2 regions of the Sinomonas terricola genome follow, and region 2 is predicted to be linked to the other one. Evidence: riboswitches for the same ligand, from Rfam matches in the RefSeq annotation. Region 2 holds a riboswitch; the other holds the start of a gene.
What was found. Region 2 has a riboswitch for cyclic di-AMP ahead of SPF06_RS22090 (M23 family metallopeptidase). Riboswitches for the same ligand answer to the same signal wherever they lie in the genome.

Region 1: it holds a riboswitch for cyclic di-AMP, as region 2 does, so the genes downstream of both, SPF06_RS16680 (aggregation-promoting factor C-terminal-like domain-containing protein) here and SPF06_RS22090 (M23 family metallopeptidase) in region 2, are expected to answer to the same signal.

Annotation. Positions count from the first base shown of each region.
Region 1 is NZ_JAYGGQ010000014.1:14,800-22,309, reverse strand. It holds gene SPF06_RS16695 (hypothetical protein) at 1-107, shown strand, start outside; gene SPF06_RS16690 (SixA phosphatase family protein) at 52-603, opposite strand; gene SPF06_RS16685 (winged helix-turn-helix domain-containing protein) at 629-1,438, opposite strand; cyclic di-AMP (ydaO/yuaA leader) riboswitch at 2,022-2,214, shown strand; gene SPF06_RS16680 (aggregation-promoting factor C-terminal-like domain-containing protein) at 2,219-2,899, shown strand; gene SPF06_RS16675 (hypothetical protein) at 3,120-4,163, opposite strand; gene SPF06_RS16670 (response regulator transcription factor) at 4,365-5,105, shown strand; gene SPF06_RS16665 (sensor histidine kinase) at 5,102-6,655, shown strand; gene SPF06_RS16660 (hypothetical protein) at 6,675-6,905, shown strand; gene SPF06_RS16655 (DMT family transporter) at 6,974-7,510, opposite strand, start outside.
Region 2 is NZ_JAYGGQ010000002.1:179,955-187,464, reverse strand. It holds gene serC (phosphoserine transaminase) at 1-408, opposite strand, end outside; gene SPF06_RS05495 (iron-dependent transcriptional repressor DtxR) at 653-1,348, shown strand; cyclic di-AMP (ydaO/yuaA leader) riboswitch at 1,544-1,710, shown strand; gene SPF06_RS22090 (M23 family metallopeptidase) at 2,178-2,534, shown strand; cyclic di-AMP (ydaO/yuaA leader) riboswitch at 2,692-2,850, shown strand; gene SPF06_RS05485 (hypothetical protein) at 2,855-3,076, shown strand; gene SPF06_RS05480 (NlpC/P60 family protein) at 3,179-3,901, shown strand; gene SPF06_RS05475 (HNH endonuclease) at 4,132-4,632, shown strand; gene SPF06_RS05470 (NTP transferase domain-containing protein) at 4,596-5,672, shown strand; gene SPF06_RS05465 (molybdopterin molybdotransferase MoeA) at 5,669-7,021, shown strand; gene SPF06_RS05460 (FdhF/YdeP family oxidoreductase) at 7,122-7,510, shown strand, end outside.

The sequences.
Region 1 (7,510 bases), on a different contig from region 2:
CGCCGTCAGGAACTCGCCGCCCGCCACGGCCCACGGCCACGGCCACGAGGTCTAGTGCCGGTGCCCGTGCTTCCGCTCCCCGGCCCGCGGCACCGCGAAATCGGTGAGGCGGGCGTCCTGGCCGTCGAGCTCGCCCCACGGCTTGTCGACCTCGAGCACGGCGAGGCCAGTCGTCGGGAAGTGGTTCGCGGCGTCGAGATAGGCGTCCTGATCCGAGTCGCGCGAGGCGAGGCGCAGCACGAGGTCCTGGACGCCGGGCATGTGCGCGATGAGCAGGAGCGTGCGCACCGTTTCAGGCACGTGATTGACGACGGCGAGCATGCGCCCCGCGCCGGCCGCGTACAGGCCTGTCTCGAGCTTGGGCGTGGGAGCGAGGTCGCCGAGCTCGTCGCACACCCACGTGCACGTCTGGCGCGTGCGCAGCGCGACCGAGCAGAGGATGAAGTCGGGCACGACCTCGTGGTGCAGGAGCCACTTCCCCGCCTCGGGGGCGTCGGCGTGGCCGCGCTCCGCGAGCGGGCGCTCGATGTCCGGCACGCCCTCCGGCCACGCCGCCTTCGCATGGCGCAGGACGACGAGCCTCTTGACGTGGTGCTTGCTCATGGAGCAAGCCTAGGGGCCGGGTCCGTCAGATGGAGTACTCCGGCGCCGCCCACACGACCACCTCGGGGTGCTCGTAGAAGCGGTAGCCCTGCCCGCGCACCGTCCGGACGGTGTTCGCGAGGCGGCCGAGCTTCGAGCGGAGGCGGCGGATGTGGACGTCGATCGTGCGCTCGTTCGGAACCTCTTCGGCGTTCTTCCACAGGTTCTCGAGGAGCTCGTCGCGGCTCACCGTGCGCGTCCCGTTCTCGACGAGGTAGTTGAGGAGCTCGAACTCCTTGAACGTGAGGTTGAGCGTGAGCCCGTCGAGGTGGACCTCGCGGCGGGCGAGGTCGATGAGCACGCCGCTCGGGCGGCTCTCGTTCGGCTGGGCGGAGCGCGGCTCGGGGCGCGGGCGGTTGCCGATGGTCGGATCGCCGAACGTGGAACGGACGACGTCGAGCGGGCTCCCCTGAGCGGCGGCCGGGGCGACGGCGACGGCCGCGTAGCTTTCGACGCCCGGAACGAGGTTCTGGGCGTAGGCGCGGATCTCCTGCGCGATCCGGGCGATCGAGGAGCCCGCGGCCGCGGCCTGCTCCTCGGAGATGCCGACGTAGAGGACGAAGCCGTGGGCCACGGTGTCCGCGGCGACCGCGCGGACCGGCTCGACGCCCGGAGCGATCACGGGGGTCGGCGCGGTCATGGGAGAGTAGTCCTCGACGGGGCGGAGGGGGCGGGACGCGCCGTAGGGCTCAGGCTGGCCCGTGGTGCGGCCGCCGAACGGCTGACGGGCGGCAGCGGCCTGGGCGCGCTGCGCGTTGCGGACAGAGATGTGGACGTATCCGGATGCAACTGACATGAAGTGCTGACCTCTATGTGACTAGCCGCGTACGGCTTCGAATGCTGAACAGGGGGAGCGAAAAGCCAAGTGCTGGGGTGGCGCAGTCAGCTATGCATTCGACAACGGCACATCGTCCGAGCGGCCGATGGGCCGGTGCGGATGTCCAGTGCAGGAGCCGTTGAGTTCTTGTTCACACTTCGAGTGTCCCCGTAACAATGGCTACAGGCAAGTAACAATGGGGGTCCCGTCTCACATAATGAGACGAATCGCGAGATTGTGACATATCTCACAATTCGGCAAGTGGCACATGTGAACCTGTTTTTTCACATCTAGGGCCCGAAAATCGGGCTCCGTCGAATATTGTTCGACGGCATCGGGGCTTCGCAGAGCTGTCCGGTGACCGCGCAACTGTCTCATTATTCGGACAGTTGTAGAAATCACGCCCGCGAGTGTGCATGCGAACTGGACTCGTCCGCGCTCCCTTCTGCAGAATATCCGGCCCCTATCCGGGCCCTGCCCATCCGCTGTTACCCAAATGTGACAAAGGTTCACGTCATACCGTACGGTGGAACAAGTGCACGGGAAACCCCGCGCAACGCTGAGCCCCTGTTCGCCGAACTCTGCCGACAGCTCAGCGTGACATCTAAGGCAGAGACGGAGGACCCAATCGGTCGCCTCAGGTTCCGCCCAGCGCGGGACCGCGGCCAGGGGTGAAGCCCACGCCACATGGCGAGGGCCGGATGGCTCGCATCCGAACCCGGCAGCTAACTTCGCAGGCGCTAACGAGAGGTTCCTTGCGTGAGCAACACCATGACCCTGGGTACGCCTGTGCGCCGTCGGGGCCGCCATCGCGCGGAGACCCCGCCGAGCCGCCTCACCCGCATCACCGCCGGACTGGGCACCGCCACCGGCGGCCGCTACCGGAACGCCGTCGTCGCCGCATCCGTCGGCCTTGCCGCGGCCGTGAGCGGCGGGGCCGCCGCCGGCGGCGACGTCGCGGCCGCGGGCTCGATCTCCCCCGTTGCCTCGCCCCAGATCAACGCCGCGGCCGACGCGAAGCTCGACTTCATCCGTCCGAGCGTCGGCTCGATCTCGAAGGCCGACGCCGACCAGCAGGCCCAGGCCGCCGCGGCCGCCGCCAAGGCCGAACTCCTCAAGACCCAGCCGGTCAATGACCCCGCCGGCGCCCAGGCCTACGCCTCGACCCAGCTCGCCAAGTTCGGCTGGGGCCAGGACCAGATGCAGGCCCTCATTACGCTGTGGAACCGCGAGTCCAACTGGACCACGACCGCCACGAACTCGAGCAGCGGCGCGTACGGCATCGCCCAGGCGCTCCCGGGCGGCAAGATGTCCTCCGCCGGAGACGACTGGCAGACGAACTACCGCACCCAGATCGACTGGGGCCTCGGCTACATCAAGAGCCGCTACGGTTCCCCCGCGAACGCCCTCGCGTTTCATTACACGCACAACTGGTACTGATCGGTTGCCGTCCACACGGCGGCAAGCCGAGGCGACCACAGACGACGGCGCCGCTTCCCACCGAGGGAAGCGGCGCCGTCGTTCGTTGAAGCCCGGGCGAGATCTGGCCACTCGACTTGCGAAAGGTGGCCACTCGTCGGGGGCATGACGAGTGGCCACCTTTCAACCAACGAGTGGCCACCTTTCAACCAACGAGTGGCCACCACCGAAGGAACCCGGCCTAGTTGCTCTGGCCCGTCGCACCCGGCGTGCTGGACCCGGACGAGCTCGCCGCGGATTCAACGAGGATGGTGAGCGCGGCGTTGCCGTCCTTGAGGGCGGTGACGCGAACGCTCTGGCCCGTTGCGAGGCTCGAGGCCGTGAGAGAGCCCTGGCCCTGGGACTGCGACTGCCCCTGTGACTGGCCCTGCTGGCGTGTGCCCCGGGCGCCGAAGCTCGCGATCGTGGTCTGCGACGAGATCGCGTACGTCTGCACGTAGCCGTCGGGGCTCTTGACGGTCATCTGGCTGGCCGAGACGGCCGTGATCGTGCCGGTCTGCTCGAGCTCAGTCACGTACTGTCCGTTGCGCTGCACGACGTACTCGCCATGAACCGCCTGCCCCGCCGCGCCGAGGCCAAGGTTGCCGGGGCCGAACCCGCCGCCCTGGCGCAGGCCGTTCTGGCCGGGTCCGTTCTGGCCCGGAGCGTTCTGGCCAGCGCCCGGGCCGCCGAGGCCCTGGCCGCCGGCGTTGTCATTCGCCGCGTTGTTGACCGCGGTCGTTGCCGCGTACACCGCGGCGCCTGCACCGCCCACGACGACGACGGCGACCCCCGCCGCGGCGAGTCCCTTCTGGACGGGCGTGAGGCGGGCGAGCCGCCCCTTCTTGGGGGCCGCGGGCGGCTGCTGCCCCCATCCTTGGCCGGATGCGGGTGAGCCCGGGGCACCCCAGCCCTGGCCCGGCGCGCCATAGCCCGGGCCATAGCCCTGGCCCTGGGGACGGGCGGACGACGGCGCGCCCCACCCGGGTGCCGCGTTGGAGCCGGGCGCAGCCCAACCCTGGGCAGGCTGCGCACCGGGCGCGGGATGCTGCCCCGGCCCGCCCCAGCCCTGGCCCTGCGCGGGCGGGACGCCGGGCTGCACGGCGGTGGGGGCCTGGCTGGGGTAGAGCGTCTCGGTCGGCTGCGCGGCCGGGTCGACCGGCCGGGCGGGCTGCTCCGGGGTGGGCTGCTGTGGCGCGCGGCCCGGCTGGGGGTCCTGCGGCGCGGGGTTCTGTCCGAGTGACATGCTGTTCCTCCGTGGGTCGTCTGTCAGCTGCAACCAGAGTCGCCGCGAATCCTGTGCCGCCGCTGTGCCGTTCGGCTGGACTGGCTGTGCTTCGCCCCGCGCAAGGGCACCGATATTCGGGCCGAGGTCTACGCTTGGCTCCACAGGGTGCACACAGGAAGAACTCAGGCTTGGACTACCCATCCACAGGAGGCTGGAACCATGGCAAGCCCCTACACGACCAACAACCTGCCGTCCCTGACCCACCCAGACGGCTCGCCCATCCGTGCTCTCGTGGTCGACGACGAACCGAGCCTCTCCGAGCTCATGAGCATGGGCCTGCGGATGACGGGGTGGAGCGTGCAAGTTGCCGCTGACGGGCCTGCCGCGGTCAAGGCCGCGCGCGACTTCCGCCCCGATGTCCTCGTGCTCGACGTCATGATCCCCGGCTTCGACGGCGTCGAAGTCCTCAAGCGCGTGCGCCAGTTCCTCCCCGAGGTGCCCGCCCTGTTCCTCACGGCGAAGGACGCCGTCGAGGATCGCATCTCGGGCCTCGCCGCGGGCGGCGACGACTACGTGACGAAGCCGTTCAGTATGGAGGAGGTCATGCTTCGCCTCCACCGCCTCGTGCAGCGCTCGGGGGTCGCGGCGCAGGACGACGCCGAGCTCGTCGTCGGAGACCTCGTGCTCAACACCGACACGCGCGAAGTGACCCGCAGCGGCGAGGACATCCAGCTCACGGCGACGCAGTTCGAGCTGCTCCGCTACCTCATGGAGAACCCGAAGCGCGTCATCAGCAAGGCGCAGATCCTCGATCGCGTGTGGCAGTACGACTTCGGCGGGCAGGCGAACATCGTCGAGCTCTACATTTCCTACCTGCGCAAGAAGATCGATGCGAACAGGGCGCCCATGATCCACACCGTCCGCGGCGCGGGCTACGTCATCAAGCCCGCTGACGGATGAACCAGCTCTCAGGGGCCGTGCCGCGTTCGACGGCCGACGGCGACGAGCAGCGCCGCCGTTGGCGCGACCCCAACTCGTGGCACCTCCGCACGAAACTCGTCCTCGCGACGATGCTGCTCCTCGTCGCGATCTGCTCCGTGGTCGGATCGCTCCTCTACGCGTCGATGGACAACTTCCTCACGCAGCAGCTCGACACCCAGCTCTTCCAGGCTAGCCACCGCGCTGCCGAGTTCAGGAACCTCATCCAGAATCCCAGCGCGGGGACGGGCCAGAACTCCGGGGCCTCCCCCTCGAGCCAAGACCCGCTCGATGCCCCCGGCCAAGGAGCCGGGACGATCAGCGCCCGCCTGCAGGGCAACGCGCTCGTGCTGCCCCCCGCCATGAGGAGCCCCGACGGCCAGCGGGTGACGCTGCGCCAGTCTGACCAGGCCGCGCTCATCTCCATCGCGCTCTCTTCCGCCATCCAGTCCGGGCAGCCCCAATCCGTTCCCGTGGACCGCCAGCTCAGCGTGGGCCATTACCGCCTCATGGCAGCCAGGACCTCGTCGGGCGACATCGTCGTCACGGGCCTCCCGCTCGCAGCGAAGGACAGTGCGCTCGAGCAGCTCATCCTCACGACCGTTATCGTCTCGCTCGGCGGCCTCGTGCTCATCGGCCTCATTGGCACTTATGTGATCCGCCGGACCCTCAAGCCACTCGACCAGGTCTCCGCCGTCGCGGCGAACGTCGCCCAGCTTCCGCTCGACGCAGGCGAGGTCGCGCTCGCGATGCGGGTTCCGCCGTCGGCCGCTCACGCCGGGACTGAGGTGGGCAACGTGGGGCACGCGCTCAACCGCATGCTCGACAACGTTGCCGGAGCGCTCCAGGCCCGGCAGGAGTCGGAGATGAAGGTGCGGCAGTTCGTCGCGGACGCGTCGCATGAGCTGCGCACTCCGCTCACCGCCATCCGGGGCTATACGGACATGCTCAAGATGACCGAGTCGCTCTCACCGCAGGGCACTGAGTCGCTCGGGCGCGTCGAGACGCAGTCGCTGCGCATGAGCCGCCTCGTCGAGGACCTCCTCACGCTCGCGCGGCTCGACGAGGGCCAGCCGCTCAAGCTCGGCCCCGTGGACCTCACCCAGCTCGTCGTCGAGACCGTAACCGACCAGAAGGTCATCGCGCCGGACCACCAGTGGCGCCTCGCCCTGCCCGATGAGCCTGTCGAGGTCAAGGCCGACGGCGCTCGCCTGCACCAGGTCATGGTCAACCTGCTCTCGAACGCCCGCAAGCACACGGAGGCCGGAACTGTCGTCACGGCGGGAGTGGCGCGCTCCGCGACGGGCGACGCCGTCATCACCGTGACCGACAACGGCCCCGGCGTGCCCGCCGAGCTGCAGAAGAAGGTCTTCTCGCGCTTCACCCGTGCGGACAAGGCGCGCACAGGTACCGAGGGGTCGACTGGCCTCGGCCTCTCGATCGTGCAGGCGATCGTCGAGGCACACGGTGGCTCGGTCGAGCTTCACTCCAAGCCCGGCCGGACCGAGTTCGCGGTGTACCTCCCGGCGTGATGACAAGCTCGCCGCGCTGGTGGGGAACCTTGGGACGGACGACGGCGGAGGCTCGCTCGCGCGGAAACGCGGTGAGGCGTGCGCCGCCGTCGTCCTTGGGCGCGTGCCCAACGCGACGGTCATCGCGCTCCCGTTCGACGCGGGGCTCTCCCTCCCCAGGCCCCTTGCGCCGGCCGCCTGCGGGGAGTCGACGCGGCGCGCCGTTCTCGAACTCCGCACGTCGGTGTCGCCGCGTGGGGAGTCAACATAACCGTCCCCTCGCTGCATAACCGTCCCCTAGAGCGCGAGATAAGGGACGGTCATGCTGCTCAGGGACGGTCATGGAGTTGGGGCGCCCTCCGGCGTCGGGGCGGCCGAGGCGCCCGCCCGGGCGATGTCGACGTCGGCGCGCGAGCGACGGGTCGCGAGGAACGTGCCCGCGAGGACGAGGACGGCGCCGGCGCCGATGAGAGGCGTGAGCGGGTCGCCGTGGAGGCTCACGCCGAGCGCGAGGGCGACGACGGGGTTCACGTAGGCGATCGCGGTCGCCCGGGCGGGGCCCGCCTCGGCGATGAGCCGGAAGAAGAGCAGGAACGCGAGCGCCGTGCACAGGAGCCCGAGCAGCACGAGGGAGCCCGTCGCGGTGGGCGTCGGCGCGGCGGCCGGCCACGTCGCGATCGCGAACGGCGCCGAGATGACCGCGGCGATCGTGAGGCAGACCGCCGTCATCGGCAGGGCAGGCACGTGGCGCAGCCTGACCGCCGCGACCTGCGGCGCGATCGCATAGCCCACGGCGACGAACATCATCTCGACCACCGGCCATGCGCCCGAAGCCTCCATGCCGCCGCCCCCGAGGACCGCGACGCCGCCGACCGC
Region 2 (7,510 bases):
CGGCTCCGGCCGGGTGCCGGGCTCGGACGTGCGGATGCTCGACGCCTCGAGGAACGGCGCCTTGTCCGTGGCCTTGGCGAACTTCGAGCCGAACTCGCCGAAGGAGAGGTGCTGGGCCTTCGAGCGCACGAGACCGAAGGCGGCGGCGTCCCAGAACGCGGTGGATCCGCCGACGCCGAGGATCACCTCGTAGCCCTCAGGTGCCGCGAAGAACGACGTGAGGCCCTCGCGCACCGAGCCCACGAGGTTCTTGACCGGCGCCTGGCGATGCGAGGTGCCGAGGAGCGACGACCCGGCGGCCGCGATCGCGTCCACCTGCTCTTGGCGGACCTTCGACGGGCCCGCGCCGAAGCGGCCGTCGGCTGGGCGAAGGTCGGCGGGAATGACAAGCTGGTTCGTTTCGCTCACTCAAGGCTCCTTGCGACGTCGAAGGCGGTGCGATCCGCCCCAAAACAGTCTGCCGCAACCGCTCGGCGCCGTGCGAATCGGCCTGCATGCGACGACGGAACGCTACGGCTGGGCGATGGAGCGGAACCCCGCCACGACCCTAATCTGAGCTGTTCAAAATAAGCTAGACTGGCTGTGCGCACCGTGTCCCACGATCTTCTGGCCGCGGAGCCCGCCGAATCGCGTCCGAGGAGCCGTTGACCGCATGACTGATCTCATCGACACCACCGAGATGTACCTCCGCACGATCCTCGAGCTCGAGGAGGAGGGCATCGTGCCCCTGCGCGCGCGCATCGCCGAACGGCTCCGCCACTCAGGCCCGACCGTGTCCCAGACCGTGGCGCGCATGGAGCGCGACGGCCTCGTCGTCGTCACGGGGGACCGCCACCTCGAGCTCACGGACTCGGGCCGCAAGCGCGCGACGGAGGTCATGCGCAAGCACCGTCTCGCGGAGCGCCTGCTCGCGGACGTCATCGGCCTCGACTGGGCATACGTCCACGACGAGGCCTGCCGTTGGGAGCATGTCATGAGCGAGCGCGTCGAGCGACGCCTCTACGAACTGCTCGGCAAGCCGAGCGAATCGCCCTACGGCAACCCGATCCCCGGACTCGAGGCGCTCGGCGGCGTGCCCTCTGAAGGATTCGCCGAGGGCGTCGTGACGCTCGTCGATGCGATGCGTGAGTATGCGCCGGGTTCGCGTGTCGTCGTATGCCGCCTCGCCGAGCCCATCCAGGTCGATCCCGAGCTCCTCGCGCAGCTCGACGAAGGCGGGATCCGGCCTGGGGCGAAGATCGCCCTCGAGCGGGTCGGCGACTACATTTCCGTGCGGACGCCCAAGGTCGACGGCGCGCTCGAACTTCCCGTCGAGGTCGCAGCCCACGTGTTCGTCTCGATCGGCTGACGGCACATTCCTGAACTTCTCACAGGATCGAACATCGGCTTCTCACATTAATTCCGTTCTTTGGATGAATGCGTGATCGGCAAGCTGCGAGACCTGTCTCACTAAAGGTAACGGGAAGATTACGAAACGGCCCCGCCCGACGTATCATGGGGGTGGCGCCCACTGGCGCCGCCGTCTCCGTGCGCCGAGCTCTGCCAGCGGAGCTGGCCGCACCCACCCATGGCAGAGGCGGGGGACCCACCACTCGACCGCGGAAGCGGTCTCGGGGTGAAGCCCCCATGCGTTCGCGCGCGTGCGGGCCGAGTCATTGCTCTCCGACTCGAATCCGACAGCTAACTCCGCAGGCGGAAGAGAGAGGCTACGAGTTTGACTTCACCCGTCCATGGGCGACGGCGCGCGCATGCGCCGTCGTCGGCGCGCCCCGATTCCTCCACCGGCCTGCGACCCCGCGACGCCGCGCGAGCCCAGCGGCGCTCGCTCCGCCAGGCCCCTGCCCGCGACCTCATGCGCGCGGCGACCGCGAGCACCGGCCACAAGCTGGGCGTTGCCCTCGCCGCGACCGGCGTCGTGCTCGCCGTAGGCGTTCAGACGGCGGCGATCGGCACGGCGGTCGCTCCAGTGCCTGAGCCTGCTGCCGCGGCCGAAGCGCTCGTCTCAGCGCCCGCGGACGGCCCCCGTCACGTTCGCCCGGTCCGGCATCGGAATCGCCCAAGACCCCGTTGCCCAAGACCCCGATGGGAAGCTCCAAGGTCTGCTCCGCTCCCAGTCCGCAGGAAGCATTGCGCCCGCCCAGGCCAAGGGCTCGCTCGGTGCGCCGCTCGATACGCTCGTGCAGTCCTCGCCGTTCGGGTACAGAGTGAGCCCGATCGGGGGAGCGCGCGAATTCCACCGGGGCCAGGACTTCGTCGCGCAATGCGGTTCTACAGTGCGGGCTTCCTCGGCCGGCACGGTGACCTTCGCGGGCTGGCACCCCTTCGGCGGAGGCACCCGCGTCGTCATCGATCACGGCAACGGGCTCGAGACCACGTATAACCACCTCTCCTCGTTCAGCGTCTCGGTGGGCCAGAAGGTGGGCCGTGGGGACGCGGTCGCGCTGAGCGGAACCACGGGCGCCTCGACGGGCTGCCACCTCCATTTCGAGGTCATGGTCAACGGCGAGGTCGTCGATCCGGTCGGGTGGCTCTGATCGGAGTCCTCGGATCCGCTGTTTCCGGTTCGTGATGATCTTGGTTTTGGCTGTGATCCGAATGTGACTTTTCGTTCTGCGTCCGCTACGCTCGTTCTTGTTCCAACTCCAACCAAGTTGGAACATCCGGTCGGATTGCCTAGCTCTGCCGCCGACCGGAATCCGTTCGCACAACCGTCTGGCAGGGGCGGGGGAACCAATTCTGGTCCTCCTCACGGAGGGCCTTGGGGTAAAGCAGCCCGGTGTTCGCACCGGGAGGCCGGATACTTCCAGTCCGAACCCGACAGCTCACCTCGCAGGCATTGGGAGAGGCTACCTCTGTGTCGTCACGCAACGTCATTGCGCGTCACCGGGCCGCGCTGGTCCGCAGCAGCTTGATCGCTGCTGTGCAGGCTGCGTCGGGTAACGCAGGCATCGTCAGCCGTCAGGCTGGCGGCCATGCCTCGGTCCTCTCCGACGCCGTCCGCGCCCACCGCATGGACACGTCACAGAAGGCGAAGTCGACCCACACCGAAAGCTCCGCCTTCTACACGCTCCGCTGACCCCTGACCGTGAGGCTCGTGCGGCTTTCCCCCAGTGGCCGCTCCCTCAACCGCGTACCGATACCCCGTGGTGCGCGGCGACGAAAGAGAGAAACACCCGAGATGTCCACTCGCGCTGGAATCGCTCGGCACCGCGCCGAGAACACCTCCTCCATCGCCGTCATTGCCAAGGCTGTGACCGAGAACGCCAGTGGCGTGGGCCGTCAGGCTGCGGTCCTTGCTGCCGCGTCCGGCCTTGTGCTCACGAGCGGCGTTGCCGCGAACGCTGCGGAAATCCCCACGCAGCGTGACGCTTCCGCCCCCACCGCCCTCGAGGTCCAGACGGCCGTCGAGTCCAACGTTGCCGCTGACGCCGGCGCTCAGGTCAGCTTCGAGCGCCCCGCCGTCGAGTCGCAGGCCGCCCCGGCCCCGGTGCAGACCGTCAGCAACACGGTCCGCACGGCATCCACCAACACTGCTGCCGCCCCGGCTGCCGCGAAGCCGGTGGCTTCGAGCGGCATGGGCGCCGCGATCGCCGCTGCCGCGTACGCGCAGCTCGGCGTGCACCAGGACTGCACCGCCCTCGTGACGAACGCGCTCGCCGCGGTCGGCATCTACTACCACGGCTGGCCGGCGGGCTACCTCTCGCTCGGCCGTCAGGTGAGCGCCGCTGAGGCTCAGCCGGGCGACCTCGCCTACTACCAGAACGGCGGCATGGGCATGGCCCACATCGCCGTGTACGTCGGCAACGGCATGGCCGTCCACGGTGGTTGGAACGGCAGCAACACTGTTCTCTACAGCGTGAACGTCGGCTCCGGCCCGGTCTTCATCCGCGTCGGCGGCTGATCAGCCCGCACCAACGCTCAGCGCAGCGCCTCTCCCCTCCGGGAGGGGCGCTGCGTTGTTTCGCGAGGTGTCCGGCGGGTGAATAATCGCGTACACGTTGCGCCGGAGAGACCCTCCGTTCGTGGAACTGCGAAGACGTTCAGTACTCTAAGAGTGTCGATCAGCCCGGCCACGCACAGGGCAGCCGGCCCTGTGCCCCTGACCGGGTGCGGCCGTGAAGAGGAACGCGCATGCGCACACTCGTCTTGAATGCCGGATACGAACCACTGGCGGTTGTCAGCTTCCGCCGGGCGCTCGTGCTTGTCCTCGCCGGGAAGGCGAGCATCGTGGTGGAAGACGACGATCCGGTCGTCGGTCCTCGTGATGTGCTCGGACGCCCGTCCGTCATCCTGCTCAACAGATACATCAGACCCCGCCGCACCCACACTGCGAGCGTCAGCCGACGCGGCGTGCTGCGACGGGACGGGCATCAGTGCGCGTACTGCAGCAAGACAGCCCACACGATCGACCACGTGCTCCCGAAGTCCCGCGGCGGTGCGGACAGCTGGGAGAACCTCGTGGCGTGCTGCCTCCGCTGCAACAACGTCAAGGGCGATCACACGCCGGCCGAGATGGGCTGGAAGCTCCGTTTCACACCTCAGCCGCCCATCGGGACGGTGTGGCAGATCAAGGAACTCGAGAAGCCCGTGGCCCAGTGGAGTCCGTTCCTCGCCCCGGAGTCGGCGGCCTGAACGGAGACACGCCCGGGCGCGGGGCGGCCAGCCTGGCGTTCGATGCCGTCATCCTCGCGGGCGGCCGCTCGAGCCGGCTCGGCGGCTTCCCGAAGCCGCTGCTCGTGTTCGACGGATCGACGCTCCTCGAGCGCGCCCTCGCGGCCGTCGCCGGGGCGGGGCGCGCCGTCGTCGTCGGCCCTCGGGGCGTGGGTACGGGCGGCGGCGTACGCGAGAGCGCGCGGAGCGACGTTCTCTTTGTGCTCGAGGAACCGCGGTTCGGGGGGCCCGTCGCGGCCCTCGGCGCCGGGGTCGCGGCGCTCGGGGCGGGGCGGCCGGCCGCGGGGGCGCCTCCGTGGGTCGCGGTGCTCGCGGTCGACGTGCCGCGCGCCGCGGAAGCTCTCACGCGGCTCACGGCGGAAGCGGCAGAGCATGACGTCGACGCGTTCCTGGCCGAGGACGACGACGGGCGGCTCCAGCCGCTGCTCGGCCTGTATCGCCGTGCTCCCCTCGAGCGGGCCCTCGGGGAACTCGCGTCACATGGGGGTCTCGCGGACCGCCCTGTGAAGCACCTCATTGCTAGGCTGGCTGTGCAGCCCCTGCGGCTTCCCTCGGGTCTCGTGGACGATGTCGACACGTGGCCTGCTGCGGAGCGCTGGGGCATTCGACGCCCGGAGGGTCCGGGCACGCCGAGCACAGCCGAGGAGCCCGAGATGTCCGAGCCAGCCCCCGATTCGGGGAACGCCGCCCAGCCGGCCAGCGCGGAGGGCGGGAAGTCCGACGTCGACGCGGTCCTGCGCGCGTGGAACGACGAGCTCGGCGCGGCGCTCGAACTCGAGGGCCTCGAGGTGGACATCGACGCCGTCCTCGGCCTTGCGGGGGTGGCCGCGCACGCGATCGTCCGCCCGGCCGCACCGCTCACGACCTTCCTCGCCGCCTACGCCGCGGGCTACGCCGCCGGAAGCGGGCAGACCACCGCTAAGGCCGCGATGGAGTCGGCGATCGACGTCGCCCGCCGCCTCGCGAAGTCCCGGGCCGAGCAGGCTGGGACGGGGGAATGACGGGCGGCGCCCCGAGCGCGCCGCACTCCCTGCACCACTCGTGGTCGGAGGCCCGCGCGGCTGCAGCGGCGGCCGGCTCGCGGATCCCGGCGGCCCGCGTTCCGCTCGCGCGGTGCGCCGGGCGCGTCCTCGCCGAGGACCTCCTCGCGTCCTCGCCCATGCCGCATTACTCCTCGTCTGCGATGGACGGCTGGGCCGTGAGCGGGACAGGGCCCTGGATCCTTGTCGAGGCGGGCGAATCGCTCTCGGCCCACCAGGCGAGCCCCATCGTGACCGGCGGCGCGCTGCCTCCGGGGACCCGGGCCGTCCTCCGCCGCGAGCACGGCGAGATCGCGCCGGACGACGACGGCCTTCCTCACCTCCGCCTGAGCCCCGCGGCGCCGCCCGGTGCGCCCTCGGGCGGCGCGGATATCCGGCCCGGCGGCGAGGAGGCCCAGCCCGGAGACCTCCTCCTGCCCGCGGGCACGTTGCTCGGCCCGGCGCAGCTCGCGCTCGCCGCGATCGCAGGCTTCGACGCCCTCCCCGTCGAGGGGCGGCCGCTCGTGCGGCTCGTCCGAACGGGCTCTGAAGTGGTGGAATCGGGGCTGCCCGAGCCGGGCCGCGTGCGTGACGTATTCAGCTTCCTCATCCCGCCGCTCGTTGACGGGTTCGGCGGAGTCCTCGTGGAGGAGCGCAAGATCGGCGACGACCTTGCGGAGTGGCGCGCCGCCCTAGCGGACGACGGCGGCGCCTCGGCAGCGGTGGACACCGCGCCTCGCGCGGCGCTCGCCGAGGGTCCGGCCGACGTCGTCATCACGACGGGCGGAACGGGCAAGGGTGAGTCGGACCATCTGCGCGAGATCGTTGCCGAGCTCGGGGGGCGGCTCGTCGTCGACGGCGTCTCGATGCGGCCGGGCCATCCGACGGTCCTCGCGGAACTCCCGGACGGGCGCTTCTTCGTCGGCCTCCCCGGGAACCCCCTCGCGGCCGTCATGGGCTTCCTCGCCGTCGCGGAGCCGCTGCTCGCGGCGATGTCCGGACGCGCGCCGCTCGCCGCCGTCGAACTTCCCTCCGGCGCCGTCTTCGAACCCGAGCTCAAGCGAACCCGCCTCGTTCCGTTCCGACGTATGTACGGCATGGCGTCGCCGGCTGGCGCGAGCGGCTCCGGCATGCTGCGCGGGCTCGCGCGGGCGGACGGCGTCATGGTGATCCCGCCGCACGGCGTCGAACTCGGCGAGCCCGTCGAGGCGTTCCCGCTGCCGTGGGGCCGGCCGCTCGCCGAGCCTGCCGCCGCGAAGACCCCGGGCAAGCCGAAGCGCCGCACGGTGGCGTCGAAGGAGCCCGTGGACTGGAGCGGCCTCGATGCGTGAGGCCTCGCTCGACCGCGCGATCCCGGGCCGGGCTCGAAATGCCACGCCGCGAGGGGCAGGATGGACCCATGAGTTGTGAGTCAGACGGATCGGGCCGCGCATGAAGGACATCGACGAAGACGCCCTGCGAGTCGGCCATCCCGAGACCTCCGCGGCGGGCCTCACGGCCGTCGCCGTCGCGCTCCAGCGCGGATTCGAGCAGGCCGGGCCCCTCCGCACGGCCCGTTCGCTCGTGCGGATCAACCAGCGGGGCGGCTTCGACTGCCCCGGCTGCGCGTGGCCCGAGCCCAACGGGCATCGCAAAGCCGCCGAGTTCTGCGAGAACGGCGCCAAGGCCGTCGCCGAGGAGGCCACGGTCCACACCGTGACCCCCGAGTGGTGGGACGCGCACCCGATCGAATCCCTCGAGGACAAGACGGACTACTGGCTCAGCAAGCAGGGGCGCATCACCGAGCCGGTCGTGCTCCGCCCAGGCGACGACCGCTATCG